Regions from separate parts of the Bacillus sp. UNCCL81 genome, predicted to be linked through region 3. Evidence: riboswitches for the same ligand, from Rfam matches in the RefSeq annotation. Region 3 holds a riboswitch; each other region holds the start of a gene.
What was found. A riboswitch is a leader RNA that binds a small molecule or an ion and turns the genes downstream of it on or off. The one in region 3 is predicted to bind lysine.
Positions count from the first base shown of each region.

Region 1: it holds a riboswitch for lysine, as region 3 does, so the genes downstream of both, BM319_RS00300 (amino acid permease) here and lysA (diaminopimelate decarboxylase) in region 3, are expected to answer to the same signal.
Region 2: it holds a riboswitch for lysine, as region 3 does, so the genes downstream of both, BM319_RS11885 (aspartate kinase) here and lysA (diaminopimelate decarboxylase) in region 3, are expected to answer to the same signal.

Region 1 covers NZ_FOMF01000002.1:47,958-58,790, forward strand. The annotation lists gene BM319_RS00280 (YdeI/OmpD-associated family protein) at 58-651, shown strand; gene BM319_RS00285 (hypothetical protein) at 734-1,051, opposite strand; gene BM319_RS00290 (hypothetical protein) at 1,249-1,458, shown strand; gene pdxK (pyridoxine/pyridoxal/pyridoxamine kinase) at 1,890-2,705, opposite strand; lysine riboswitch at 2,907-3,085, shown strand; gene BM319_RS00300 (amino acid permease) at 3,286-4,755, shown strand; gene BM319_RS00305 (MBL fold metallo-hydrolase) at 4,906-5,598, shown strand; gene BM319_RS00310 (TetR/AcrR family transcriptional regulator) at 5,616-6,188, shown strand; gene BM319_RS00315 (hypothetical protein) at 6,257-6,556, opposite strand; gene BM319_RS00320 (zinc-dependent alcohol dehydrogenase family protein) at 6,760-7,746, shown strand; gene BM319_RS00325 (hypothetical protein) at 7,892-8,470, opposite strand; gene BM319_RS00335 (response regulator transcription factor) at 9,332-9,976, shown strand; gene BM319_RS00340 (sensor histidine kinase) at 9,993-10,833, shown strand, end outside.
Region 2 covers NZ_FOMF01000004.1:499,386-510,218, forward strand. The annotation lists gene thrS (threonine--tRNA ligase) at 1-1,427, opposite strand, end outside; gene BM319_RS11850 (acyl-CoA thioesterase) at 1,836-2,309, opposite strand; gene BM319_RS11855 (hypothetical protein) at 2,457-3,164, opposite strand; gene sdhB (succinate dehydrogenase iron-sulfur subunit) at 3,315-4,076, opposite strand; gene sdhA (succinate dehydrogenase flavoprotein subunit) at 4,084-5,850, opposite strand; gene BM319_RS11870 (succinate dehydrogenase cytochrome b558 subunit) at 5,863-6,498, opposite strand; gene BM319_RS11875 (YslB family protein) at 6,799-7,245, shown strand; gene BM319_RS11885 (aspartate kinase) at 7,830-9,071, opposite strand; lysine riboswitch at 9,177-9,352, opposite strand; gene uvrC (excinuclease ABC subunit UvrC) at 9,427-10,833, opposite strand, start outside.
Region 3 covers NZ_FOMF01000016.1:28,581-39,413, reverse strand. The annotation lists gene BM319_RS22410 (UDP-N-acetylmuramoyl-tripeptide--D-alanyl-D-alanine ligase) at 1-621, opposite strand, end outside; gene BM319_RS22405 (D-alanine--D-alanine ligase) at 702-1,802, opposite strand; gene BM319_RS22400 (MDR family MFS transporter) at 2,089-3,360, opposite strand; gene BM319_RS22395 (hypothetical protein) at 3,529-3,756, opposite strand; gene msrA (peptide-methionine (S)-S-oxide reductase MsrA) at 4,012-4,959, opposite strand; gene mscL (large conductance mechanosensitive channel protein MscL) at 5,112-5,513, shown strand; gene BM319_RS22380 (C40 family peptidase) at 5,596-6,801, opposite strand; gene lysA (diaminopimelate decarboxylase) at 7,013-8,332, opposite strand; lysine riboswitch at 8,468-8,641, opposite strand; gene BM319_RS22370 (cation diffusion facilitator family transporter) at 8,949-9,887, shown strand; gene BM319_RS22365 (VC0807 family protein) at 9,956-10,612, opposite strand.

The DNA.
Region 1 (10,833 bases), on a different contig from region 3:
GGTTAATTTATGTTTATTTAAAGCTAAAAAAGTGGAATTAATGAGAGGTGTTTATCGATGACAAATAATAATATGCATCCTAAAGTTGAAGCATTTTTATTGAGAGCGAAAAAGTGGCAAGAAGAATTTTATAAGTTAAGAGAAATCGTCATTGACTGTGAACTGACTGAAGATTTTAAATGGATGCATCCTTGTTACACACTTGATAATAAAAATATCGTTTTAATTCATGGTTTTAAAGAATATTGTGCACTTCTGTTTCATAAAGGTGCGTTGCTAAAAGATCCAAAAGGCATTCTGATTCAACAAACAGAAAATGTACAATCAGCACGTCAGATACGATTCACCAATATTCAGGAAATAATTGAAATGGAAAGCGTTTTGAAGGACTATATTAAAGAAGCAATTGAAGTGGAAAAAGCAGGTTTGCAAGTGGAATTAAAAAAGACTTCAGATTATGAAGTTCCTGAAGAATTACAACTTAAATTAGATGAAAACCCGACCTTAAAAACGGCTTTTGAAGCATTAACGCCAGGACGTCAAAGAGCTTATATTTATTATTTTTCTCAACCGAAACAATCGAAAACACGTACGTCTAGGGTTGAAAAATACATTGATCAAATTCTCGATGGAAAAGGATTAAATGACTAGTTTTATTAAAATCAATAAAAAATAAAGAGCGATTAATGACGAATATCGCTCTTTATTTCTTGAGGTTATATTGCTTAAAGAATTATTCCCCACCAATCATTCCGACTTTTTTGTTTGTCTCTGTATCAATATAGATAACGATCTTCTCTTCAGGATTATCTCCATTAAAAGTAACAGAATATAGTTTATCTTTATGATAGTTTTTATTAAATAAAGTCGCTTGATTGGGTATAGATTCTACTTTTTTAACGACTCCATGTTTATCACTTAACGCAGCCTGTTCAGTTCTTGTTAAGCTTGCATATGCAATCGCTTGGATATCTTCGTTATTATTTTTTTCACAACCAATTACTAAAAAAAGCAGAAATGTTAGCATTAAGATGGAAAAATTTTTTCTCATAAAATCCACTTCCTTTCTATATATAATAACATGTAATACATAAAAAAATGTTAAATAATGGTAATTTTCACTTGGTATTCAAAATTATTGAAAGTGTAAAAGTATGTGGGAAATAGAGTAGAAATTAATCGGAAAATTGTATGCTCTAGCTATTTATAAACTATTTAAGCTATTAACTAAAGGAGGAGAGAATTTATATGGGACAAAACAAACATGCATTACATCTTCACAAGCGTCTAAACACTTTCCATACAAAACGTAATGAACGAGTTGCTGAATTTCATAAACAACACACGCTTCAGATTGAAAATGGTGAAAACGGAAATGGTTTATTAGCTAAATGGGAAAGATTCGTTTATTTCAAAGGAAGAAATGCAGTTAAGGCAATTAAGGGAATTGTTAAGTGAAAAGTGGGAACATAAGGGATAGGGAAACCTTTCCCCTTTTTTTATTTTTAAAATAAAAAATGTACGTGGACTGCAAATAAAATCTGAAAAACGCAATTAAATTTGGCAAAACTGCAATTAAAATTAGGATATCGCAAATAAAGTTAGTGAAACTGCAATTAAATTCCAGGAATCGCAAATAAAATTAAAAATTACCCATGCCAGTTACAGTATTGTGACATCTAAATTAGATACTTTCAAAACAAAAACTAGTAAATCTGTTCCAAATTAAAAAAAACTTGATAAAATCTGCTTACTATCTGTAAAAAGGTCAATCATATCAGCTTCAAGTTAACCTCTACTGGCGTCAGTACATTCCCTTTTTTAAAATATAAAAAAGGGCGCCTCATAAGTCAGTTAACCTGACTTATGAGACATCCCCATTATTGTTATTAGCCTTCTCCATGTAATCGGTATGCCATGTGGTTTGTTGGGCCAACGTATTGATTAAGTGGGAATGAGTGACGAATTGCTTCAGTAATGAATTTCTTTGCAGTGTAGATTGCTTCTTTCGGTTCTGCTCCTTTAGCAAGCTCTGCACAAATCGCTGCAGAATAAGTGCAACCCGCACCGTGAGTATATGTAGTTTCGATTCTGTCCGATTCTAGATGCTCGATTTTTTCACCATCAAATAATACATCTATTGCATTTTCATGCTGAATTTTGCTTCCACCTTTAACTAAAACATATTTAGCCCCTAATTCATGGATTTTGCGTGCTGCTTCTTCCATTTGTTCAACAGTGCAGATTGGTGGCATTTTAGCTAATTGAGCTGCCTCAAATAAATTTGGTGTTACAACTGTTGAAAGTGGTACTAAAATTTCTCTTAATGCATCATTTGTCTCTGGGTGAAGAGCCTCGTCATTTCCTTTACAAATCATAACTGGATCGACAACAACTCGATCAATATTATGTTTTTTTATTGTTTTTGCAGCTAACTCAATTATTTCAGTTGAACCAAGCATACCTGTTTTCATTGCTTGAATTCCAACGCCAACAACGATTGTTTCTAATTGTGCTGCAATCGTATCTATATCAATTGGAAATACTTGATGATGCCAATGATTATGAGGATCCATCGCTACTAAAGTAGTAATTGCACTCATGCCATAAACATTACGTTCCTGAAACGTCTTAATATCAGCTTGTAATCCAGCCCCACCACTACTATCAGATCCCGCAAGTGTCAATGCTTTATAAATTGTCATGTGAAAAATTCCTCCTTTGAAGTACATAGAATTATTATACAAAAACATAAGTGCTAGGTACAAGACATGAGTATCATGAAGCGAAAATCAAGAAATAGATTTCTTAGGTTGAGTCTATTTTTGTCGAAATATTTATTGACAAACTAGATTAATAGATTGTATATTGAGTTTATAAAAATAAATTTAATATAATCTTTATCTCGTATGGATAGAGGCGCAGTTTTGATTAGTCGTTACTTTGAGGTTTATGGTACCTGTGAAAAGTAATAAAAGGTGAAACTGCCGAAGTAATAAATTTACCATTTAAATTTATTATTGGGCCTATTGCTGAATAAGCATAGGACTGTCACAAGATTTTCTTGTGGAGGGCTATTGAAGAGATGTTGATGCTGTTTGACACATATATATGAGTCTTAAACACGTGAACATTGCTTCACGTGTTTTTTTGTATTTTACCAGATTTTCCATTCTTTACATATTGACGAAAATACTGAGTAAAATACACATCATACAACACTTTTATACCGTCCCATATTCTCGCGTAAAGATAAGATTGCAAGAATGAAGAGGAGGCAATAAGATGGGACTAACAAACCCTAAAAATGATAAAGTAGTATCGAATACTCACGATGGTTCTTTAAAAAGGGGCCTTAAAGCAAGACATTTAACGATGATTTCAATTGGTGGTTCAATTGGGACAGGTTTGTTTTTAGCTAGTGGAACTTCAATTAGTCAAGCTGGTCCTGGTGGAGCTGTTTTAGCTTACGGACTAATTGGTATTATGGTTTATTTCTTAATGACTAGTTTAGGTGAAATGGCGACTTATTTGCCAGTTTCTGGTTCATTTAGTACGTATGGATCTCGCTACGTTGATCCTGCATTTGGTTTTGCTATGGGTTGGAATTATTGGTATAACTGGGCAATCACTTTAGCTTTTGAATTATTAGCTTCAGCAATGCTGATGAAATATTGGTTCCCACATTCTCCAGCTGTTTTATGGAGCGGAATCTTTTTAGTGATTATTTTAGGTTTAAATTTACTTTCAGTTAAAGGCTATGGTGAATCAGAGTTTTGGTTTTCATTAATTAAAGTTGTAACTGTAGTTGTCTTTTTAGTTGTTGGCATTGCAATGATTTTTGGTATTATAAGTGGACATCATGCAGGCTTTAAAAACTTTACTGTTGGAGATGCTCCGTTTCATAATGGATTTTTAGGCGTTTTATCAATCTTTATTGTTGCAGGTTTCTCATTCCAAGGTACAGAGTTAATCGGTGTTGCAGCAGGTGAGACAGAACATCCGGAGAAAAATGTCCCAAAAGCTATCCGTCAAATTTTCTGGCGTATCCTTTTATTTTATGTTTTAGCTATTATCGTAATTGGTTTATTAATTCCTTATACAGATCCTGGTCTAATGAAAAATGACGTGGCTGTTAGTCCATTTACTTTAGTATTTGAAAAATTAGGTGTTGCATTTGCGGCTTCTGTAATGAATGCAGTTATTTTAACATCAGTCTTATCTGCAGGTAATAGTGGAACTTATGCATCTACTCGAATGTTATATACTCTAGCAATTGAAGGAAAAGCTCCTAAATTCTTAACAAAAGTAAATAAAAATGGTGTTCCTACAAATGCTTTATATGTAACACTTGCAGTTGGTTCACTTGCTTGTTTATCTTCATTTTTCGGTGAAGGTCAAGTGTATACTTGGTTATTAAATTTATCAGGATTGTCAGGTTTCCTAGCTTGGTTAGGTATTGCGATTTCTCATTACCGTTTCCGTAAGGCTTATGTTGCTCAAGGTAAAGATTTGAATGACCTACCTTACCGCGCAAAATGGTTCCCACTAGGTCCAATCTTAGCATTTTTAGCTTGTTTATTTATTGTGCTAGCTCAAAACTGGCAAGCATTTACAGGTAATGCAATTGATTGGCAAGGTGTACTTGTTTCATACATTGGAATTCCTGTGTTTTTAATTGTTTGGTTAGGTTATAAAGTTAAACATAAAACGAAAGTTGTTCCTTATAAAGAGATGGACTTATCTAGAAAATAATAATAAAATATAGCCCTTTCATCTATGATGGAAGGGTTTTTTAGTTATTTTAACGATTTTTTGTAAATTTGGAATTTTTGTTCACAAAAACTAATACCTTTAGTATTATAAAACTAAAGGTATTAGTTTTTATTATTAGGAGGTTATAAATTGAAGATTACGAAAAATAATTTTCTTTATGAGTTAAGCTTTTTACCCAATTTCTTTCCTGTAAATTGTTTTTTAGTTGAAGAAGAAAACGAACTTACGTTAATTGATACAGCACTTTCCTTTAGCGCGACTAAAATTATTGAAGCAGCTAATCAAATCGGCAAAAAAATCACGAATATCGTTTTAACGCATGCGCACGGCGACCATGTTGGAGCGCTTGATCAATTAAAATCACTACTTCCAGATGCAGTCGTCTCCATTTCAAAAAGAGATGCAAAATTATTAAAAGGGGACACTAGTTTAGAAGCTAATGAGCCTAATACTCCTATAAAAGGCGGCGTTCCTAAAAATATCCAAACCATCCCGGATCGATTACTCCAGGAAGGAGACACGATAGGGTCTTTAATAGCAGTTGAGGTTCCTGGTCATACACCAGGTTCAATGGCATTTTTAGATCAACGGACAAATGCCATTATCGCTGGTGATGCTTTTTCATTAAGAGGTGGTTTTGCGATTTCTGGACAATTAAGAATTTTATTTCCGTTTCCATCAATGGCAACATGGAATAAAGATGCTGCTTTAAATAGTGCTAAGAAAATTAGCGAATTAAAACCTACATTATTAGCAGTCGGTCATGGTACGATGTTAAGTGATCCACAAGAAGCAATTGACCGTGCTCTTAAAATGCAGTAAGTGGGGGATTATACGGAATGTCACCAAGAATTGGATTGAATTTTCATCAGTTACTGAGTACTTCAATTAACATTGTTGATACAGAAGGGTGGGAGGCTTTAACGATTAGTTATCTTGCAAAGAAGCTAACGATTCAACCACCATCGATTTATAATCATATTAAGAATTTGGATGAACTAAAAAATAGTGTTGCAGTATATGGAATTACACAGCTTTATGAAAAACTTTGTGAATCGGTTGAAGGAAAAAATAATGAGAATGCAATTTTTGCATTAGCTTTTGCTTATCTTGATTATGCTAGAACCCATCCTGGTTTATATAAAGCTACCTTATCTCCGTCTCAAACACCAGGTGATGAGTATCGTTTAACTGGGAATAAAATTTTGAACTTAATCAATGAGTTATTGAAACCATATAATTTAACGGACATTGAACTTATTCATGCGGTAAGAGGTTTTAGAAGTTTGCTTCATGGTTTTGTTTCGCTTGAAAAAAGTGATGGATTTGGTATAAATATTCCAATTGATGAAAGTGTACTTTTTGTATTGAAAAATTATGTAAGAAATTTGAAGTCGGATATAAAGCAATAATTAAAAGGATAGGAAGGTTTAAATACCTTCCTATCCTTATTTATAGAGAAAATACGTTATTATTTAAATTAAGCGTTTACGCCGTCTTTGAAGTTTTTATTCCAGTTTTTATCTCCCATATGTTCAAGATCTTCAGTAGTACGTTCTAATACGTCAATTAGTAACGTCTTCATATGGTGAATATTGTTATAAAATAATTTTTCTTCTTCTAAATCTGGTTTTGCATGATGAGCTGCCTTAATTGCTGTTTCTTCACGAAATCTTCTAACTTTTAAGTCTAACTCATCAAAGACGTGTTTTACATACTTTACAATATTTCTATGGTTTAACGTATTTCTCTCATTTAATTCCTCTAATTTGTTTACCATAGTCATTTTCCTCCATGAATTAAGATTAAAAGATTTATATTGATTATACTGAAACAATGTGAAAAAACAATATAAATTATAAATTTTTAACCATTATAATCAAACCCTTATGATTCAATTTGAGGTCAAAATTGTATTTTTTTCGATCTGATGTATGCTAAAATGATTTAATAATATTTTCTATTTTGAAAGAGGAGGCTATTATGAAAGCAATTGTCATTCATCAATATGGAGATAGCTCTGAGTTTAAAAATATTGAACTTTCAATACCGAAGCCATCTGGTCATCAAGTTTTAGTTAAGGTTTCTGCGACTAGTATCAATCCGATTGATACAAAGATTAGAAAAGGGATTGTACCAAATGCATTCCATCCTAATTTTCCGATGATTTTACATAGTGATTTTTCTGGTGAAGTTGTTGAAGTTGGTGAAAATGTTTCACGTTTTTCAGTTGGAGATTTTGTTTTCGGTTTAAATGTCTTTACGGGTACTCTTTCAGATTATTTTTTAATAGAAGAAACAGTAATTGCTAAAGCTCCAAAAAATTTACCTATTCAAGAAGCTGCAAGTTTACCATTAACAGCTATTACTGCATGGGAGGCACTTTTTGACAGAGGTAATTTAAAACAAGGTGATCATATTTTAATTCATGGTGGGGCAGGTGGTGTTGGCCATCTAGCGATCCAGTTGGCGAAAGCTTCTGGAGCTACTGTTACGACAACTGTTTCATCGAATGAAAAAGCTATTTTAGTTAAAAAGCTAGGTGCAGACCACGTCATTAATTATAAGGAAGAGACCGTCCAAGAATATGTTAACCGCCTAACGGATGGGCAAGGTTTTGATCTTGTTTTTGATACTGTCGGTAAAGAAAACCTAGATAAATCATTTATTGCAGTTAAACCAAAAGGTACTGTTCTAGCAATTGCTGCAAGATCGACGCATGATTTATCACTTTTACATAACAAATCTTTATCTTTACATGTAATATTTATTCTGCTTACTCAAAAAACTGAGGAAGGGCGTAAAGAACATAGTGCTATTTTAAATAAAATTGCTACTTTAGTTGAAGAAGGTAAGCTAAAGCCGCTAATCAATCCAAAATCTTTTACATTCGATCAAGTGAAGGACGCTCATGATTACTTTGAAAATAATGAAGTACAATTTGGTAAAGTATTGATTGAAAATAAGTAATTTTATTGAATCCCTTTTGCATATGCATAGGGATTTTTTCATATCATTTCATTTTGAGCTCGAAATCACACCTATCAATAAAAAAAGCTCAGTCTTCTGAGCTTTCAAGTTTTATGGTTGTATTTCAAATAGTTTTAATTATGATTTATACTTTTACTACTGTAAAATGATTTAACACAGGTACCTTTGTATATACGTCACCTACATATTCCCATTTTCCGCTACCCATAACAGTTTTTCTATATTGCTTATATTTTTTAACTTCTATATCTTTATGAATTAAAAGTTTAACTGCTTGTCCAGTATATGGCGATTTTACTACAACCCCAGTTCCACTTATACTTCCTGGCGTTACTCCTATTGAATAAGCACCATATGCAACGGATATTGTAACTGTAACCTTACTTCCACTATTTGACCAATAAAAACTTCCTGGAGAGTGAAATATAGTCCCTTTTGGTGGTTGACCTTCTGCATAACCAATTTTGACCTTTTTTGTTATTTGAGTTCCCACTAGTTCAGTTTTATACTCATATAATGGAGTTCTTCCTTTACTATTTTGTTGTTCTAATTGTTGTTGTTCTTCTCTATCAATTTCTTCTTGAGGTACAGGGATTACAAAAGCTTCTTGGCTTGTCTCATCAGTTGGAATTTCTTGTGCGTTAATTGGGGTTGAAGAAACTAAGATGCTTAAAAAGACTAATAAACTTACTATTTTTTTCATAATCAAACTTCCTACTTTCATAATTTGTTTGGATACTCGGGTTTGCATCGATCTGTTTAAAGTAATATGTCTTTTCATTTATCATAATCTTGAAACCACTATTTTTATATGTGACTTCTATGTCTTTAAAAATCGAACTTTTTATTATATATTTGGATTCAGATTTTTTTAAAAATGTTCCTTTATCTAATTTTCCATTACGTTTTAAATCCTCGTAATAATAATAAAATGTATAGTTATTTTCTGGATCAAAGACCATTGATACAAATGGCAGTTCATTACAGGTAAACGTACCTCTCAATAAAAATGTCTTATTAGTGGAATTACAACTACTTGTTAGGAACACCAATATAAATGTAATAAGTATTTTTTTAGTACTAAGTTTTTCCATAAACCTATTTTTCTCCTGTAATAGAACTTGTAATGTTTTACTCACCAATAAAGAAAAAGGTTACCTCTTCATTTTGTCGACGTTAATCAAAGTATTAACTTATTTGTAACTTATTTGAAAACGACAGAAATATAAACAAATAAGATAAATGGTAAATATTTTTTAGTAAAATTTAACAGAGCGCTCAATTAAATTTTACTAAATTTTTTATGATGTTTTACTTTAACTATTGAATATTTTGTGAAATTAATCACAAAATGAGTATTCGTGTTTTCCTATGCCTTTTATTAATGAATACGTCAAGGTTTCATAAAACAATAAAATTATGTAATTAAGTGATTTTGTTTACAAATCATTTAGATTTATCTTTTCCTTCTCATGGTAATTAGTCAATAGTGGTATATAATGGAAATATAATTCGTGGAATAAAGGATGTGAAAACGAGGTAGAAATTTTCTCCCTCTATTCAAATGAACAAAATAAAATTAATTATTGCTGATGATAATTCATTTATTAGAGAAGGTCTTAAAATCATATTGAGCTCTTATGAAGAGTTTGAAGTATTAGAAACAGTAAATGATGGGAATGAAGCGTTAAAATATTGTCAAAATAATGAAGTAGATGTTGCGCTTTTAGATGTTCGAATGCCAAATATGAATGGGGTAGAAGCTACGAAGCATATTTCCGAGCAAACTAAAACAAAGCCACTTATTTTAACGACTTTTGATGATGATGAGTACATTATTGATGCTGTGAAAAATGGAGCAAAGGGTTATTTATTAAAAAATAATGAACCAGAACGTATTCGAGAAGCGATCAAAAGTGTTTATCACGGAAATACAATCATGCAAGATTTAGTACTGGATAAAATTAGAACAAATTTAACAAACAATGCAAATACAGCAGATACGAAAATCGATACGAGTTTGTTTACCCAAAGAGAGTTAGATGTAATGGGTTTAATTGCAAAAGGATTTTCGAATAAGGAAATTTCTAAGCAAATTTATATTTCTGAAGGAACAGTTGCTAATTATATTACTTCAATTCTCGGAAAAACAGGGCTAGAACATCGAACACAAATTGCTATTTTCTATATTACTGGGAAAGTAGACTAACGCGAAGGAGTTACATATGGAGCGTTGGATTATTTTAAATAAGCTCTCTGTTATATTGTATATAGCTCTAATTTGTATTCAAAAAGAAACTCCTAATTTCTCTTGGGTACTTTTTGTATTGCTTGTTTATTTTTGTTTAAATATTAGTCTTTATTTAATAAAAAATAGATCGTTGATAAAATTTTTACTAATCATATCAATTTGTTTAATTGTCTATTCCAATTTAAAGATTCAGCCATTATTTCTTTTACTACTGCCAATGTCAATTTTAGAGCTCGTTTCTTATTTTACTTCAAAAAAATGGATCGGTTGCTTTCTTGCACTATTTCCAATTTGCTACTTATCTAATTCTTTACAGCCTATCTATGGATTAATTTCATTATTTAGTTTTATCGTTTTTTCACTTGTTAATTTGTATAACACTAGATTACGGTTTAAAGAAGATCAAATTGATAAAATGAGGAGCACGATTCAAAAGCTGTCAAAAAAGATTAATAATCATAATGAGTTTATTGAGCAATCGGAATATACCTTTAAATTGGAGGAACGAAATCGTATTTCTCAAGAAATACATGATAAAATAGGGCATTCAATGACAGGTGCGCTATATCAAATGGAAGCAGCTAAACATTTAATGAGTACTAATCAAGATAAAGCATTAGAATTGCTTCAAAATGCGATTAATATTTCAAAGGACGGAATTGAAAATATAAGACTTACTTTAAAAAATATGAAGCCTCCAACTGAACAAATGGGAATTCATCATATGAAATTATTCATAGACGAATTTTCTGCTAAGCATGATTTAAAAACATTGTTTGTCTATAAAGGAAATCTCGATCTTATTACGCCAATTC
Region 2 (10,833 bases), on a different contig from region 3:
CGTTTTAATGCATCTTGAATATGGAAATCGATTTTCGGACCATAGAATGCGCCATCGCCTGGGTTTAATTTAAAGTCTAAGTTCTCAGATTTTAGAACATTTTCTAACGCTTGCTCTGCTGAGTTCCATAACTCTTCTGAACCCATTGAATCTTCTGGACGAGTTGATAATTCTACTTTGTAAGTGAATCCGAATACGCCGTAAATTTCTTTAATTAAGTTAATTACTTCAATGATTTCGCCTTCAATTTGATCTGGACGACAGAAGATATGTGCATCATCTTGAGTAAAAGTACGAACACGCATCATACCATTTAACGCACCAGAATATTCATGACGGTGAACTTGACCATTTTCACACATACGAACCGGCAGATCACGGTATGAATGTAGTTTATTTTTATAAACTAACATATGACCTGGGCAGTTCATCGGTTTTAATGCGAATTTTGTTTCATCAACCTCAGTAAAGTACATGTTTTCATGGTAGTGATGCCAGTGACCTGATTGCTCCCATAATCTTTGATTCATAATGAATGGTGTACGAACTTCTTTATAATCTTTTGAAGTTTGTAATCCGCGCTCATATTGTTCTAATTCATTACGGATAATAGTACCTTTTGGTAAGAAGAATGGCATACCAGGTGCCTCTTCAGAGAACATGAATAATTCAAGCTCTTTACCTAATTTACGGTGATCACGTTTTTTAGCTTCTTCTAATAAGAATAAATGCTCTTCTAATTCCTTCTTACTTGGGAAAGCAGTACCATAAACTCGTTGAAGCATTTTATTATTCGCATCGCCTCTCCAATATGCACCAGCAACTGATAATAATTTAATCGCTTTTACACGGCCAGTTGTAGGAACATGTGGTCCACGGCAAAGGTCTACGAATTCACCTTGAGTATACATTGAAATAACTGCATCTTCTGGTAGATCACGGATTAATTCTAGTTTAAACTCATCATCTAATTCAGTGAAGAATTTAATTGCCTCTTCACGACTAACCTCTGAACGAGTAATCGGTAAGTTTTCTTTAATAATTTTTTCCATTTCTTTTTCAATTTTAGGTAGGTCTTCTACTTTAATTGAAACAGGAAGATCAATATCATAATAGAAACCGTCAGCAGTTACTGGTCCAACCCCAAATGCAGCTTTTTCACCTTTATAAAGACGTTTTACTGCTTGAGCTAAAATATGTGCAGAACTATGACGCATCATTTCTAATCCATCTTGATCATCTTGAGTAATGATTTGAACTTCACAATCTTCAGTAATAGGTGTATTTAAATCCACTAATTTACCATTAATTTTTCCACCAAGCGCTTTTTTCTTTAAGCTAATGGAGATTGAACCCGCGAAATCTTCAACTGTTGTATTTTGTTCCACCTCGCGAATTGATCCATCTGGTAATTTAATTGAAATCATTTAAGTTCACTCCTTTTTCAAATTAATTTTGACAATAAAAAAAGAGCACACTCGTAGGGACGAATGTGCTCGTGGTTCCACCCTAATTTAATGTACACAAAAAATATGTATACAAAATCTCAACGTTTTAACGGTCTACACCGATAGTAGTTACTTGTAAAAAAATTACGTTCCCCACTATAGCTACAAGGTGGTAAGTCATTCAACGTATAGAGAATTCTCGCACCAAATGAATTCCTCTCTTACTATCGTCTTGAACGCTCGTGTCCTTGATCTTTGCTTTTCCTTATTCGTATAAAAGTATTATATAGAATGTCATTGAATTCTTCAAGTACTCATCTTAAGATAAATTTAATTGTTTTATCATTCTATTCAATCTTTATTCAGTATGTGACAACATTAATTGTTTTAAACACTAACGATCGAATTCTTTATTTCATTTAAAAATTTTTCTTTCCAATCTTTTTTCCATTGTTCACTTCGCCCTGTATGACGATTTATATTTACTAAAGAATTTCGTCCAGTAAAGCAAATTTCACTTTGAGGATTAACTCCCATATAGTGTAAATCGATTGATGAATTTCCTACTTTTGCAATTTTTACGTATACATCGATGATCTCATTAAAAAATACTTGTCGTAAGTAATCACATTGTAAATCAGCAACAACTGGAATAAATTCACTATGATTTGCCGTCCATTCTTGCATAAGCCCTAAATATTTTAAATACTCAATTCGTGCTTCTTCAAAATAAACGAATGGAACTGTGTTATTCATATGTCCAAACATGTCCGTTTCACTAAATCGAACTTTAATAGTTATCTTAAATGAAAACTCAGATTGCCACTCCTGTATATTAGATACATAATTCATTTTCCCCATCGAATTTGCCCCCTTACTATCTATATTATATCATTAATTCCTTTAAAGAATGAATATTCATTCAGTTCCAAGGGGGGCAGGATGAAGGAAATAAAGGACTCTTTCTTTACCCTAACCCTATTAAGTCATAACAAACATCCTTAACATTTAATAATTTTGATGAATATAATTTCCATGTTTAAATGTGATTCTTTTGAAATGGTTATTTCGCATCCATGCATCTACACGTTTTTCAAAAAGCTCTCCCCCATATATTGGGTATCTTTCAGAAATAAGATTTTTTTCATTATATATCTTATTTTTAAAATCATTTGTCCTGATTAAATAACATTGATCTGAAAATCCATAACCAATATAAAAGTTTTCATCTTCATCTATTGATTCTTGTTTTGCCTCAAAACTATTTCCATTCCATACTGGATTTGCTACTTTGATTCTTTCATCAGCTTGAAGTTTTAGTATTGATAAATCAATCCAATTAAAAGGCTTTTCTAAAATAGAATCACTTGAAAAATGAAGTAGATACTCAGTCTTACAAAGATAAATACTAACAAGTTCTGAGATTGAATAGTAATAACCACCTTTGAAGCTCTCCTTAGTAACCTCAAAATAATTAAGTGCTTCATTTGAATAATCATCAACTATTACATATGACGATAAGACATCCCTTGCGACAAGTTTGTCTGCATGACGACTGACTTCCCTTACATCTTGTACGTTATTAATATATAAAACTTTTTCTTTAAATTGAAATTGATTAAACTCAATCATTTTTTCGATCCGGTCTGTCTTTAAAAGTATTTCCCAATCTTTTTCGTAGCATTTCGTCTCAAATGTCACTTCAAACTGTTGCATTTAAGTTAACCTCCGTTCGAAAGGGGTAAGACACCGCACATCCCTTTGCTGCCCTTACTATTGATATGATTTAAAAATGGAGTTTATTAGAAGATATTGATTTAAAAATGCAAAAAAAGCATGTCCCGAAAGGACATGCTTTTAAGTTTATTAAATTTCGTCGCTTCCAAAGAAGTCTTTGAAAGATTGGATTGTAGTTGCACGGTTTAACGCTGCAATTGAAGTTGTTAAAGGAATACCTTTTGGACAAGATTGTACACAGTTTTGTGAGTTACCACAGTTTGATAGTCCACCGTCACCCATAATTGCATGAAGACGTTCTTCCTTATTCATTTCTCCAGTTGGATGAGCATTAAATAAACGTACTTGTGAAAGCGGTGCAGGCCCAATAAAGTTAGATTTACTATTAACGTTTGGACAAGCTTCTAAACATACACCACAAGTCATACATTTTGATAATTCATAAGCCCATTGACGTTTTCTTTCAGGCATTCTTGGTCCAGGACCTAAGTCATGCGTTCCATCAATTGGAATCCATGCTTTAACGCGTTTTAAAGAATCGAACATGCGGCTACGATCAACTTGTAAGTCACGTACTACTGGGAATGTGCTCATAGGCTCAAGACGAATTGGTTGTTCCAATTTGTCAATAAGCGCAGAACATGATTGTCTTGGTTTACCGTTTATAACCATAGAACACGCTCCACAAACTTCTTCAAGACAGTTCATGTCCCAAGAAATTGCAGTCGTTTCTTTTCCATTTGAATTAACTGGATTTTTACGAATTTCCATTAACGCCGAGATTACGTTCATATTCGGACGATAAGGGACAGTAAATGTTTCTTCATATGGCGCAGTATTTGGTGAATCTTGACGTTTTACAATTACAGTAATTGTCTTTTCAGCAGTCATTGTTCCATTATGCATTTGCTTTGTCCTCCTTTTTCTTAGAATAATCTCGTTTTCTTGGCTCGATTAATGATGTATCAACATCTTCGTAATGGAATAATGGTGAATTTGATTTCTCATCAAATTTAGCCATTGTAGTTTTTAAGAATTCCTCATCATTACGGTCTGGGAATTCAGGTTTATAGTGAGCTCCACGGCTTTCATTACGGTTATATGCACCTAATGTGATAACACGTGATAAGTGAAGCATGTTTTCAAGTTGACGAGTAAATGAAGCACCTTGGTTACTCCATTTAGCTGTATCATTAATATTAATGTTTTGATAACGCTCATAAAGCTCTTGAATTTTTTCATCAGTTTTTAATAAGCGATCATTGAATCGAACTACAGTAACGTTGTCTGTCATCCACTCTCCAAGCTCTTTATGAAGAAGGTATGCATTTTCTTTACCGTCCATTTTATAAATACGATTCATTTTTTCTTTTTCTTCATTTGCATTTGATTCAAATACAGAAGTTGAAACATCATCTGAAGATTTAGCTAAACCATTTACGTATCTTACAGCATTTGGTCCAGCAACCATTCCACCATAAATAGCAGAAAGTAATGAGTTAGCTCCTAAACGGTTAGCTCCGTGCATTGAGTAATCACACTCACCAGCAGCAAATAAACCAGGAATTGTCGTCATTTGGTCATAGTCAACCCATAATCCACCCATTGAATAGTGAACTGCTGGGAATATCTTCATTGGAACTTTTTTCGGATCATCACCTGTAAATTTCTCATAAATCTCGATGATTCCACCAAGTTTTACATCAAGTTCATGTGGATCTTTATGTGAAAGATCTAAATAAACCATGTTTTCACCATTAATACCAAGCTTGTGGTCAACACATACAGAGAAAATCTCACGTGTAGCAATATCCCTTGGTACAAGGTTTCCATATGCAGGATATTTCTCTTCTAAGAAATACCATGGTTTACCGTCTTTATAAGTCCAAACTCGTCCACCTTCACCACGAGCACTTTCACTCATTAAACGGTTTTTATCATCTCCAGGAATTGCAGTTGGATGGATTTGAATAAATTCACCATTTGAATAAACTGCACCTTGACGATATACAGCTGCAGCAGCTGAACCAGTGTTGATAATTGAATTTGTAGTTTTACCAAAGATAATACCAGGGCCACCAGATGCCATAATTACAGCATCTGCAGGGAAACTTACGATTTCCATTGATGTTAAGTTTTGTCCAACGATACCGCGACATACTCCTTCATCATCAACTACAACTCTTAAAAATTCCCAGCCTTCATACTTTTGAACTAGACCTTCAGATTCGTAACGACGAACTTGCTCATCTAATGCATATAATAATTGTTGTCCAGTCGTAGCACCAGCAAATGCTGTACGGTGATGTTGCGTTCCACCGAAACGACGGAAGTCTAATAATCCTTCAGGCGTACGGTTGAACATTACACCCATGCGGTCCATCATATGAATGATGCCAGGTGCTGCTTCTGCCATTGCCTTTACTGGTGGTTGGTTTGCTAAGAAATCTCCACCATAAATCGTATCATCAAAGTGCTCCCAAGGAGAGTCACCTTCACCTTTTGTATTAACCGCACCATTAATTCCACCTTGAGCACATACTGAATGTGATCGCTTTACAGGAACTAATGAGAATAAATCTACTTTTGTGCCAGCTTCAGCGGCTTTAATTGTTGCCATAAGACCAGCTAATCCGCCACCGACGATAATTATTTTACCACTCATGATTCTCTCTCCTTACTTGTACGCTAGTTGTGGATCAATGAATGCAAAGATAGCAGTTAATCCAACGAATGATAATACAACGAAAACACCTAATGTAACATATGTTGAAATACGTTGTGATCTAGGTGTTACAGTAATTCCCCATGATACAAAGAATGACCATAATCCATTAGCAAAGTGGAAAATTGTTGAAATTACACCTACTATATAGAAAACTAACATAAATTTCGATTGGAAAATATCAGCCATCATATTATAATCAACAGTTGCTCCCATTTGAGCAGCAATACGTGTTTGCCACACGTGCCATGTAATAAAAATTAAAGTTATTACACCAGAAATACGTTGGAATAAATATAACCAGTTACGTAAGTATCCATAATTTTTAACATTGCTAGTTCCTGTGAACGCAATGTATAATCCGTAAATTGCATGGTATAAAATTGGTAAGAAAATGACAAAAACCTCTAAAAAATAGCGGAATGGTAAATTCGCCATAAATTCAGCAGCTTTGTTGAACGATTGCGCTCCATTTGTCGCAAAATGATTGACAACTAAGTGCTGTGTTAAAAAGATTCCAACTGGAATAACTCCTAGCAATGAATGAAGTTTTCTAAAGAAAAACTCCCTTCCATTCTTGTTGCTCATGTAAACCCCTGCCCCCTTTAGTTTGTGCACATGAAAATTTAATTCCTCTATTATTCTAAAAAAATAGAATAAATAAGCAATACGCATAAAAAGTCGAAATTTTTATGACATTTATCTACAACCCATTTTACTCCTGATAATATAGCAGGTCAAGAAAACGCGTACATTTTTCTTTACTGAAAAAACTTCTCATTTAGTTTGGTAATCCTTGTAATCTACATATGTCGAATTATTGTTTTTACTATTCAATATTGTATATAATAAAAACATGTTTTTTAGGAAAGGGAGAGTTATCCGACCATGACGAACGGCATTGAAAATTTAAATATTCCAGGAAATATTTCTGGTTTTGGCTATGAGCTAATACGTAACGATCTATTGAATGATTTATTAGGAAAAGAGCAAAATGATATTTTATATTGGGCGGGTAAAATGATTGCCAGAAAATATCCTTTAGCAACCTTTGAAGAAATTATAGAGTTTTTTGATCAAGCTGGTTGGGGTACTCTTACTGTTGAAGAAGAAAAGAAGCAAGAAGTTCATTTAACATTATCTTCAGAATTAATTACATACAGAAATCAACAAAAAAAGAACGTGTCTTACCAATTAGAAGCTGGATTTCTAGCGATGCAAATTGAACAACAAATCGATGTTATAGCTGAAACGTATGAAGAGCAAAGCAAAAGAGGCGACAAAGTAAAGTTCCAAGTAAAATGGGATTTAAAGGATCCAATTACAAGAAGATAACACAAAAAACACCGCAAGGAATTTTGGTCCCTTGTGGTGTTTTCTTTTTTTTTTGAAATATTTAAATATAAGTTCAAAGACGGGTACAACCATGAGGATTTTCAAATAAATCATTAAGATTAAATTTCTAATTTAATTTAAGGAAAAAGATCAGTTTACTTCCTTACCCCTTCTCTTTCCTTTCCTTACTTTGATCCTGCCTCCTAATTCCCTCAAAATTCTTGTTTCTTTTAACTCCTTTAATAATAGAATTTAACAAGAATAAACAAATAGAAACAAAAAACAAAATGGCGAGTATTAATAGAACGAACTGTAGCACAATTTCTCCATATCCGTAGGCAAGTATGCTATGCCTCATTATTAATACCTCCTTCTTTTATTTACCATTTAGCCGTTCGCCGTACTTATATTAAATTTACAGAATCTTTATATAATTTATTCGCTTAACGAATAAAAAACCCTTTAAAGCGCTATCTCTATACTATACGGCTCGGTATATCTGAACGTGATGAATATTGAAAAAATCAATATTTCAAAGCCTATATATTAAGAATTTGAACGCCTAAAAGGGTTTATTTTAATAGTTAGTTTTCTACTACTACTTCTTCATTAATACGATCTAATTCATATCCTTTATGAAGAGCGTGAACTGCTTCTTGTAATTTTGATTTTGGTACAACTGTTGAAACTTTAATTTCAGAAGTGCTTACCATTTTTACAGGGATTTCACTTTCAGCTAAAAATTTAAACATTTTTGCAGCAACACCTGGATTTGAAACCATTCCACTACCTACAATTGAAACTTTAGCAAGTTCACTTTCAAAATCAAATGAGCGGTAACCTAAAAACTCTTTCTTTGATTCTAGAACCGTTATTGCTTCCATCATATTTTCAGATTTGATCGAGAATGAAAGATTTACTAAGTTATCTGATGTTACGCTTTGGATAATAATATCAACATCAATACCTTCACTTGCTAATAAAGTAAAGATTTTAGGTAATAAATCTACATGGTTATTTAAACCATTTAATGTCATCCTTGTTACATTAGATTCGAATGCGATTCCTCTTACGACTGATTGTTGTTCCATTTGTGTTTCCTCCCCAATAAATGTACCGATTTCATCATGTTGACTTGAACGAACTTGAATAATTAAATTATAATTTTTTGCGAATTCTACTGCTCTTGGGTGTAAAACCGCTGCTCCTAGAGCTGCAAGCTCTAGCATTTCATCATAAGAGACATGGCTTAATTTAGATGCATTTGGTTCAACTCTTGGATCCGTAGTATAAACACCTAATACGTCCGTATAAATATCACAACGTTCTGCATTTAAAGCCGCTGCCAATGCAACAGCTGTTGTATCTGAGCCACCACGACCTAATGTCGTAATTTCATTGTTGTCACCTAAACCTTGGAAACCAGCAACAATTACGATATACCCTTCATCTAGTAATTGTTGAATTCGATCAGTATGAATGGTTTCTATACGTGCATTTCCATGGACAGATTCAGTTTGAATTCCAGCTTGCCAACCAGTTAGTGAAATAGCTTTAAAACCTTTTGCCTGGATTGCCATTGCTAGTAAAGAAATCGAAACTTGTTCCCCTGTAGTAAGTAACATATCTAACTCACGTTTACTGTTTTGTGGACTAATTTGAGCTGCTAAACTAACTAGTTCGTCTGTATGATGTCCCATCGCAGATACAACTGTAACTACTTGGTTTCCTTCTTTATATGATTTGGTTACTGTTTCAGCAACATGCTGAATTCGTTCAATTGAGCCTACTGAAGTACCACCGAATTTCTGAACAATAATTCCCATTTTTCTCATCCTCACTTTTTACTTAAAAAAGAATACAAAAAAGCGCGTGAAGCAATGTTCACGCGCCTAATTTACAAATAAATAAAATAGACAAATCATCAACATCTCTTCAATAGCTCCCCGCATAATTATTATGCGACAGTACTACATTTCTTAAATGCAGTCCCAACAAAATGAATTGTGGATTCATTTTATTTCGGCAAAACTTCCTTTCAACTGTCCATTACAACGCCACACGTCTATGACAGCATACTTTTAAGTTTTGCACCTCTATTACGAGAGAAAATCATTTAATTTTAACTAAAATATAAATTATTTTGAAAATAGTGTCAAGATAAAAATTTTGGTAACGATCTCACTCTTTATGGAAATGCTGATAAATTTCTTCTGCAACATTTTTTGGCATTTTAGCTGCTATCAACTCATCAATTGATGCCTCTTTTATTTTTTTTACTGAACCAAAATGTTTAAGAAGGGCTTTCTTTCTTGTTCCACCAACACCTGCTATGCCATCTAAAGCAGATTGAACCATTGATTTACTATGAAGCTGACGATAGAATTCAATCGCAAATCTGTGTACCTCGTCTTGAATTCTTTGTAATAAAAAGAACTCTTGGCTTTGTCTTCCAAGTTGGACAATTTGAGGTGGTTGTCCTATTAATAACTCTGAAGTACGGTGCTTTTCATCTTTAACAAGTCCAGCTGTTGGGATGAATAGACCTAACTCATTTTGGAGTACATCTTCAACTGCAGCTAGATGGCCTTTACCACCATCCACAATTATTAAGTTTGGTAAAGGTAAATTCTCTTTTAATGCTCTCGAGTATCTTCTACGTACTACCTCACGCATTGAATCGTAATCATCAGGTCCTACAACAGTTTTGATTTTATATTTGCGGTAATCTTTTTTTGAAGGTTTTCCGTCTATAAAGACAACCATAGCTGAAACAGGATTTGTTCCTTGAATATTTGAATTATCAAATGCTTCAATTCGATACGGAGTTTCAATATTTAAAATATCTCCTAGTTTTTCTATTGCTTTAACTGTTCTTTCTTCATCTCGCTCAATTAATTTAAACTTCTCACCAAGTCCAATTTTGGCATTTTTATTTGCTAAAACAACAAGTTCCTTTTTTTGGCCTCTTTTAGGTTGGAATACAGGAATTTTAAGTAAACTTTTTAAAATTTCAGTATCAACTTTATCTGGTACAAATATTTCTTTTGGTTTTATATTGTGTGGTTTTTCATAAAATTGCCCAATAAATGATAGGAACTCTTCTTCTGGTTCATCGTAAATTGGAAAATATGATACATCTCTTTCAATTAATTTCCCTCTTCGAACAAAGAATACTTGAACACACATCCATCCCTTATCAACCGCATATCCAAATACATCTCGATCAACTAAATCACTACTCATCATTTTCTGCTTTTCCATAGTCGCTTCAATAGATACAATTTGATCTCGATACTCTTTTGCGCGCTCGAAATCTAATTGTTCAGATGCAGCAATCATTTTTGCCTCTAACTCTTTTCGTATTTGGTCTTCCCCACCGTTTAGAAAACGGGCAATTTCATTAACTATTTCCGAATTTTGATGATCAGTTACTTCTTTTACACAAGGCGCCAGACACTGACCAATATGATAATATAGACAAACTTTATCTGGTAATGAAGAACATTTTCTTAATGGGTATAGACGATCTAATAATTTTTTTGTTTCATTAGCGGCAGTAGCATTAGGGAATGGTCCAAAATATTT
Region 3 (10,833 bases):
CTTCGCCTTTGCGATCCCAGCCCTTGAGCCTAGTTCCTGCATATGAGACTCACCGATGTTTGTAATGATTGCCGCGTCAGGCTCAGCTAAATTAGACAAAAATTCAATTTCTCCATAATTGCTCATACCCATTTCTAAGACAGCAACCTCTGTATCTTCTGCCATCGCTAAAACTGTTAACGGAAGTCCGATATGATTATTAAAGTTCCCTTGTGTTTTATGTACTTTATATTTTGCTGAAAGAATGCTAGTTAAAATATCTTTTGTCGATGTTTTCCCATTACTTCCTGTTATACCAACTATTTTTCCATTCCACTCACTTAAATATGATTTGGACAGTTTTTGTAAGGCTTCTAATGTATCATCAACTAAGATGACAGATGCATTTGTTGGTACATTTGAAAACTTTCTAGAACAAAGTACTGCACTAGCACCATTTTCAATTGCTTGAGGTAAAAATTGATGTGCATCGAATTTTTCACCAATTAGCGGTATAAATAATTTTCCATTTAAATCTACACGAGAGTCTGTTGAAACTCCGTTGATTGTTAAATCTTCACCCTTTAATTCGCTACCAGGGATCATGTTAATGATTTGAGATAAAGTACGTACGATTGACATTGTCACCGACTCCTCTTCTATAGCATTTTTCTTCTATTCACATGAAAACACTATTCAACCATGAATAGTGTTTTCAATTGTTAAATATTATATTTAATTTGTTGTTTTTGTTCGTAACGTTCAATTGCAAGATCGATTAATTTTTCAATTAATTTTGGATATGTTAATCCAGTAGCCTGCCATAATTGAGGATACATACTGAACGGAGTAAATCCAGGCATTGTATTAACTTCATTCATTAATACGCCACCATCTTCTGTTACGAAGAAATCAGCGCGAGTTAAGCCTGATCCATCGATTGCTTTGAACGCCACTTCTGCATAATGTTTAATTTTTTCATATGTTTCAGTTTCTACAGGAGCTGGGATAATTAGACCAGTATCGCCACTCTCATATTTTGCAGTATAATCATAAAATTCTACTGATGGTTTGATTTCGCCAACAACAGAACATTCAACTTGATCGTTACCTAATACAGCAATTTCAATTTCACGTCCAACAATATTTTCTTCAATAATTATTTTACGGTCAAATTGGAATGCTTCTTCAAATGAAGCCATTAATGCTTCACGATTCTTAGCTTTCGTAATACCAACACTTGAACCTAAGTTTGCAGGTTTAACAAATACAGGATAGCCTAATTCTTTCTCGACTGCTTCATAGCAAGACTCTGCATTTGATTTCCACTCTGTTTTTAAGAAGTGTACATATTTAGCTTGAGGAATTCCAGCTTGAGCAAATAAGTTTTTCATAATCACTTTATCCATACCAGCCGCTGAAGCTAATACACCATTTCCTACATAAGGAATATTTAATAGCTCAAGTAAACCTTGAACTGTTCCATCTTCACCATTTGGTCCATGTAATAATGGGAAAATAACGTCAACTGGGCCAGTTGAATCTTGATTTGAAGCTGCAGGAATAATTGATGAAGTTAACGCGACAGGAGCGATTTCATTTACATGTTGATCTTCATTTGAGAATTTTAAAGCTGCAACACTTTCTACTTTCCCCTCAATTTGTTTCCCTTGTAACCATTCGCCTTGTTCTGTTATATAAATTGGATACACATCAAATTTTGTGTGATCTAAAGCAGAAATAACGGCAAAAGCTGTTTGTAATGATACTTTGTGTTCTGCAGATTTACCGCCATATAATAATCCTAACTTAATCTTCATGATGTTCCCCCTACTATTTTTTGCTCTCCCTATTGTACCACTTTATACAAATGTGTATAAGCTTTTATGGGTAGAAACCTATTTTTCTTTACAACATATGCAATGATATCTGTTTTGTGATTTCTTTACAACTAAAAAAAGCATAGCTCTACTTAAGCTATACTTAGTTTGTAGACAAGAATATAAAAACTTGAATTTCAGATTGATTACAAGCGTTTTCGGGCAGTTTGATAAGTGTAATAAGCACTGCTCAATTGACGAAGCAACAAAGAAACAAGCATCCTGCGACCTATTGCGCTATACCCTGTTGATTATCTCTAATCGCTACTTTTTCATCAAGTGATCGATACATTATTCCTGATAGCACAACTCCTGTTCCAAGAATTATAAATAGCCATATTCCAAGTTTTAAATCAAATAAAAATCCACCTAATAAAGGCCCAAGAAATCCACCAATCGTCCATTTCATACTACCAACCGCCATATAGGTCGCTCTTAATTCTTCAGGTGCAATGTTGGCCACAAATGTCATTTGAACTGGTGACATAACCATTTCTCCAAAGGTGTAGTATATGAAGATTATTGCTAAGAAAAATAGAATCATCCACTTACCTACACCACCTGTAAGTAATAATGGAGGTGCAAGGCCGATTGATAAAATACCTAAGCCGAATAAGATGGTTCCATAAAACATCGTTTTTCCAATTGAACGATTCGATAAATAACTTGAAATCGGAAATTGCAAAAGAACAACTAACAATCCATTAAGCGACATTAAAAACGGGTAAGGATTCCACATACCAAATTGAGATTGAAAGGTTTGTTTAAAATAAAGTGGTAACATTCCCTCAATTTGTGAGAAACCCATTGAAATAATTACACCTGTTGCTACGTAAAAAATTAATAATTTATCAGATCTAATGATTTTCATAACCTTTTTAAAAGGTATTTTCGTTACTTCAGTCTTTTCTTTAACATTCTTTTCTGCAGGAAGTGTTTCTTTTAATAGAATTAATTGTGCAATACTATAAAGCCCTAAAGTGATTGCTGCAATATAAAATAAACTGTCTTTCGAAAAGTAAACAACAGAACTTCCTAATAACGGACCGATTACGGTACCTACATTACTTCCAACCCTTAATAATCCATATGCTTCAGTTCTTTTCTCTGGTTTAGTAACATCAGCTACCATAGCAGAAGCTGCTGGACTAAAGAACGAGTTACTAATACCTAGTAAAATTGATAAAATTAAAAATGCTGTATAGCCTTCTACTAAAGCAAAGGATACTAAAATAAGAGATGTTCCAAGCGTCGAAAAAACCATCATACGTTTTCGACCATATAAATCAGCGAGTCTACCACCAGCCATCGAACCAAATAATGATGCTATAGGTGAAATCGACATAATAAATCCTACCTTTAGCATTGAATCAACTTTTCCTTCTAGGTATAGAGCAAAAAATGGCATAAGCATCATCATTGCACTACTCGTAATCGTTTCTCCGATTACTCGAATCCACACATTACGATCCATACCTTTTAACTTTTTAAAAAAATTCATCCTTAGCAGCACCTCCTAGTGCATCATAACTTCCATATTTTAATCATATCGGAAGAATTTTAAGTTTCAAATTACTTTATATACGTATCCGATAAAATATGTTATACAAAACAAAAGGGCGTTCAAATTGACTTATCGCCATTTGAACACCCACTCTTTTTTTAACTTTTAAACTTGTTCTTTTGAAGGAACTGAGAACATCAATCCCAAAAAAGTACCTAATAGAAATAAGGTTGAACAAGAGCCCATCAATACTATGCTCACCGTTAAGCTTATGCCTGTATGTAAGAAACCGCTTCCAGTAAAATATAGTAAAAAAAGAATAAGACCAATAAAAAAGGCAATACCAGAATATTGAGTATATGTTTCAACGATTTCATAATCAGTTCGCTTCATAATGATTAACCTCCTGTTTTCATCTTTTTTGTGAATTGCAATACCTAATTTGTGACAACTTTGTGACACTTTTATAGTAACACACTTATTTCACAATTGTAAATATTTTCAGAAAACTTTTTTGAAAATATTTTGTTCAATAGTAACAAACCTCCCCCTTCTAAATAAAAAACAAAAAAACCGAGACAAATAGTCATCTCGGTTAAAATTTTAATTATTTCACTTTGATGGTACCTAGTTAAATATCCTTAGTGTCTATTTAAGAAAGATACTCTTATAATTACCATAGCCCTCTTCATCCATTTTTTCATATGGAACAAATCTTAATGCCGCAGAGTTTATACAGTAGCGAAGGCCCTCAGGTCCAGGTCCATCATCAAATACATGCCCTAGATGCGAGTCAGCTTCAGAACTTCTGACTTCAATACGCAACATTCCATGACTATAGTCCTTCTTCTCCTCAATTTCACCTTTTAGAATCGGCTTTGTAAAACTTGGCCATCCACAGCCTGAATCAAATTTATCTAATGAACTAAATAAAGGAAGTCCTGATACGATATCAACATAAATTCCTTTTTCTTTATGATTCCAAAACTCATTTCTAAATGGTGGTTCAGTTGCATCTTCCTGAGTAACAGCATACTGAATCGGTGTTAGTCTTTGCTTAAGCTCCTCTTGGCCCGTTTTCCAGTGTTCCTTTAAAAATTTTTGACGACCAGATCCTTTAAAGTAAAGTTGGTAACGAACCGGGTGCTTTTTATAATAATGCTGATGATATTCTTCTGCTTCATAAAATGGTTTTGCAGGTAAAATTTCAGTCACAATTGATTTCTTGAAAACGCCACTTTTCTCTAGTTTATCTTTCGAAGCTAGAGCTTGCTCTTTTTGACTTTCATTATGATAAAAAATTGCAGTTTTATACGAACTACCTCGATCATTAAATTGCCCACCTACATCTGTTGGGTCAATTTGTTGCCAAAATAAGTCCAATAATTTTTCATACGGATAGACTTCTGGATCAAATGTAATTTGAACAGCTTCATAATGACCTGTTAAATGTGTGCATACTTCTTCATATGTCGGGTTTTCTTTTTCCCCACCTGTATAGCCTGAAACAACTTTTATAATTCCGTCCTGTTGATCAAACGGTTTTACCATACACCAAAAACATCCACCAGCAAATGTAGCCAATTCTGTGCCCATACCTTTACTCCTCCTAAAAATTGTCATTAATTATATTTACCATATCTAATAGCCGATATAAATATTTTTGCTTAAAAAAGACCAATTCTTAACTTGAAAGAATTGAGATTTGTATGTAAACTTATACGATAATTACACAGGAGGAAATAAAAATGTTTGAAGAATTTAAGAAGTTTGCCCTTAAAGGGAATGTACTTGATTTAGCAGTCGGGGTAATTATTGGGGGTGCTTTTGGTAAGATCGTATCTTCTTTAGTTGGAGATATTATGATGCCTCTAATCGGATTGATCTCTGGAGGTGTAGATTTCTCAAGTTTAATGTACACATACAATAAAACTCAAATTAAATATGGCTCATTCATCCAAACAGTAGTCGACTTCCTAATCATCTCAATCTCAGTATTTTTCTTTATTCGATTAATTAATAGACTTTCATTTAGAAAGAAAGAAGTAGAAGAAGCAAAACCTGTGGTTCCTACTAAAGAAGAAGCACTACTTATTGAAATACGTGATTTATTAAAAGAACAGGTTTCAAATCAAAAAGGTATAAGCTAAAAGCTTATACCTTTTTGATTACCCGTAAGAAAATATAAAAAACCTCGTACTATACTAATTATAATACGAGGTTAATAAACTATTAGAATTTTCCATAACCTAAGAAGTGAGAACGAACCCAGCTATTACTTAAGCTGATTACGCTGATTCCTTTACTTCCAGCATGAACCATTTTATTTCCACCAATATAAATACCCATATGTGAAGGACCATTAATATAAGTATTTTGTAAGAATACTAGGTCTCCAGGTTGTGGAGAGCTGATTTTTGTCGCATTGCTCCAATATGTTTTTACATTTCCACGAGAGATGCCATATCCATTATGTGAATATACATACCAGATGAAACCACTGCAATCAAAACCGCTTGGAGACGTTCCACCAAATACATAAGGCACACCTTGGAATTGTAAAGCATAATCTACAAGGCCTCCAGTTGCTACTGGACCATCATTATTTGAACCTGAATCAGGTTTAGAATTTGAATTTGAATCTGAACTAGAATTTGAATCAGATTTCGAATCAGAATTTGAACTAGATTTAGCGGCTGGAGTGCTGCTAACGCTGTCATCTTCACCATCATCGCTAGATAAAGCAGCTAATTCAAGAGATTGTTGCTCAAGACGTTGAACTCTCTCATCTTCTTTTGCATTCTCTAGTTCTTTAACAGCTAACTTTAAGTTTGCTTCTGCAGTATTTAATGATTTTTGCTTTTCAGCTTGTGATTTAGAAAGTTCACTTTGTTGAGAAACTAAATCTTCTTTTGCTGTTACTAAAGATGCTTTCTTCTCATCAACAAGTTGTTTTTCTTTTAATACTTCTGCTTGTTCAGACTTTTGTTCTTTAATGATATTTTCATCAGCTTCAAAAAGTGTTGAAATTGAGTTTACTCGATTAAAGAAATCTACGATTGAGTCTGAATTAAATAAAACGTCTGTTACTAGATTCACTTTTGGTTGCTTTTGCATTGCAACTAAACGATCCTCTAATAAATCGTTACGTTTTTGAATTCTGTCTTGTAAGTATGTAATTCTTGCATTTTTATCTTTAATAATTTCTTCTGTTTCAGAAATTTCTGCTTTTTTTGCTTCTATGTTTTGCTTCGTTGTTTTAATTTGTTGATCTATTTTCTCTATCTCGTTGCTTAATTCTTTAAATTGTGATTGGAACTTATCTACTTCAGCTTGCTTTGTTTCAACTTTGCTATCAGCTAATACTGAAGCATTTGGCGCTAATGATAATACTATTGTACTTGCCATCGCCAGCACTGCTAGTTTTTTTCTTAACATTTCAGCGTTCTCCTCTCGCTAATCTACGTAAATATTTATACCATAGATTCCCGAAGAGAGTCGCAATTGTTACAATATTGTAATATAAATGATAAATATGTCTTTATATGTCGATAAATTATCATCTTTTATTAAAGGAAACGAAATAAAACACTTCTATATTATATAGAAGTGTCAGTATTGATACAAATAACACAAAAACGTTAATTATCTATCTACTAGAGTTTTCGATGTAAACTCTGTCATTTCTAACTAAATCTTCATATGTTTCACGACGGACTACTTCTCTTGAAACACCATCTTTAACAAATACTACTGCTGGGCGACGGATACGGTTATAATTATTAGCCATTGAATAGCCATAAGCACCAGTGCAAGATACAGCTAATAGATCTTTGTTTTGTACAACAGGTAAGTTACAATCCCAAATTAGCATATCGCCACTTTCACAGCATTTACCAGCAATCGATACAACTTCTTTATTCTCATCATTTGCTCGATTTGCAAGCATCGCTTCGTATTTTGATCCGTATAGTGCAGGACGAATATTATCAGTCATTCCCCCATCAACAGATACATATTTACGAATTGAAGGAAGAGTTTTTGTTGAACCAATCGTATAAAGTGTTGTTCCAGCTTCACCAACAATACTGCGGCCAGGCTCTAACCATAGTTCTGGTAGTTTGTAGTCTAGCTCTTCACATTGTTGTTTAATAATAGTAGTAATTTTTTCTATATGTTTAGCAATAGCTAAAGGCTCATCTTCTGAAGTATAACGAATACCAAAGCCTCCACCTACATTTAAAATATCAGCTGTAAAACCTAAATCATTTTTAAGTCCATTTAAAAAGCTCATTAATACATTGATTGCATGAACAAATCCATCTGGTTCGAAAATTTGAGAACCTATATGTGAATGTACTCCTAATAATTTTAGGTTAGTTGAATTTAACGAAACTTCAACTGCTTCATTAGCTTGACCTGACATAATATCGAAACCGAATTTAGAGTCTTCTTGGCCCGTCATTACATATTCATGTGTATGTGCTTCAACACCAGGCGTAACACGTAATAAGATTGATACTTCTTCATTACGTTGTTCAGCTAAGGCCTGTAATACTTCTAGCTCAAAGAAATTATCGACTACAAAACAACCGATTTTTGCATTTAAAGCTTCTTCTATTTCTTCAATTGTTTTGTTGTTTCCGTGAAAATGAATTTTCTCAGCTGGATAACCTGCTTGCAAAGCTGTATATAGCTCTCCACCGGAAACAACATCTAAACATAGACCTTCTCTTTCTATTAAGCGGGCTTGTTCAACACATAGAAACGCTTTACTCGCGTAAGCAACCTGATATTTCATTCCCGTTTCTCTTAAAGCTTCATGGAATTCCCTACATTTTGATTCAATTAATGCTTCGTCATAAATGTATAGAGGGGTACCGTAATTTTTTACTAAATCTACAGTATCACAACCTCCGATTTCTAAATGTCCTTCATTATTAATTCGACTATTACCATGTAAATACATTCGTATTCTCCCTTCAAATCAAATGTAAGATCATTCTAAGAAGCTTCCCTCAATGTATTAGTGTATTAAAAAAGACACATGAAGGATATGTTCATGTGCCTATCTCTTTTTAAAAAAGGACTTAGCCAATCACATCTCTTCAATAGCTCTTCACAAACACATGTGACAGTACTACATTTATTAAATGTAGTCCCAGAAATAAAATGTGTGGCAATTTATTTCTTCGGCATAGGATCCTTTCTCATTTCGTCATAAAACCCACAGTTCTCTAAAATGATACTCATATACAATGCAACCTCTACGAATAGACTGTTATTTTTTATATTAGTCTATGTATAACACAGTCTAAAAATAGATGTCAAACCATTTTTGAATAATATTGTCGATTTATATTCACTTCATACACACAGCTTTTCCTTTTCAAAATAATATCTATAATATAGAATATGTTTTATGCGAGAGAAAAGGTGATTCAAAAATGAAAAATCATTTCAATAAATTTAAATTAAATCTAAAAAAAACAAACCACTAACAAACTGTTAGTGGTTTTTCTTTTTTGTTGCCTTATTACAAAACTCTTAACTTAAGTAGAAAAAATTGGACAGGGGTGAATAGATTGCGTTCAAGCAAAATAGCAGTACTTTCAATATGTAGTAACACATTCATCGTTTTATTAAAATTAATTGTCGGGATTTTTACTGGTTCCGTAGCAATTATCTCTGAGGCAATTCATTCTTTATTGGATTTAGTCGCTTCAGTCATTGCATTTTTCTCTGTAAGGATTTCAAATAGACCACCTGATAAGGAACATCCTTATGGTCATGGTAAGTTTGAAAATATTTCAGGTACAGTCGAAACAATCTTAATATTTGTAGCTGGTATTTGGATTATCATTGAATCCGTTGAAAAGTTACTTCATCCTACTCCAATTAAAATGCCAATGATCGGTGTAGTCGTCATGTTAATTGGAGCGTTAATCAATTGGAGAGTAGGAAAAATCGTTCAAAAAGTAGGAAATGATACACATTCTGTTGCAATGCAATCAAACGCTTTGCATTTATTAACAGACGTTTATTCATCACTCGGAGTCGCAGTAAGTTTAATTTTAGTAAGTCTTACTGGTTGGGAATTTCTCGATGCATTGATCGGAATTGGAATCGCAATTTATATAATGAAAGAATCAATCGAACTTGGGCGTAAGTCGTTTACCCCCCTACTTGATACTGGGCTATCTACAGATGAATTAAAACAAATCGAAAATGTATTATATTCTTTTAAATCCCAATTTATCGAATACCATGATTTACGCACGAGACGTTCGGGTGCTGAGGAGCATATTGATTTCCATTTAGTATTACCATCACACATGAGCATTGAAGAAGCCCATTTACTATGTGACAAAATAGAAGAAGAAATAAAAAAGGTTTTAGTTGATCCTAAAATATTAATTCATGTCGAACCAGAAAATGAAAGAATACAAAAACGTGATTTCATAAACGCAGCAAACAAAGAAGAGCAGGAATTACAAAGAGTAGGAAATTCATTCAAGGGATAAATGGACATCAGTAATTAAAAAAACCCCACAAAGAACTTGTGGGGTTCATTCTTTTTAAAGGGCTTTTACTAAATAATAATTTCATCGGAAGGTTGCTCTGAGTCGTCTCCTTTTAATTTTTGAGCTCTCATCGTAACCATCGCATAGCCAATCGCCATAATTATGCCAAATACATATCCACCAACTGTAAAGATAATCGTACGTGAGTAATATGCTTTTAATCCATACGTATCAACCATCCACCATTGTGCAACAGCAAATACGATATCTTTAATAATCCATGCGACAAACAAATATTGAAATACTTTAAATAGTGAAGGATGTTTATATAATTTTTTACTTTCTTCACGATCTTGCCCCTGTATTGCAGCAATATCAATCATAAAATAATATGGTAATGGCTTTTTCAAAGCTAATAAAACTAAAAATACTGCGACAACCCCAAAATGGTAATACACATTATACAAAATTAAGTTTTTCGCAGAACCTAATGCCATTAAATCAACAGCTGTACTTACAGTTAATGTTGAGATAATAAAAATACCAGTAACATTAAACTGTTTAGTATACCAAAAACGAAATAAAGTATATAAGATCCCTGGAACCGTCGGTAAAAGCATCGCCCAATAATCACTAAAATAGTGTTGTAAAACTTTATATAAAACAAGCGGAAATACTAAATACAAAATTAGATCGTAAATAATTAAATTACTTTCTTTCTTCATTTATATAACCTCGTTTTTTTTGGTCTTTTTCGTCATAATCATTGCTATTTTATATTATTATTGTTACTAAAAAACAAAAATCAATTAGAAAGAGCCATATTTTATTTTGAATAACCACAATTTTCAAACTATCAAAATGACAAATTGTTAAACATGATTATAACAAAAAAATCTAAGAGCATAAACTCTTAGATTTAATGTATGGACAAAAGTCAAAAAAT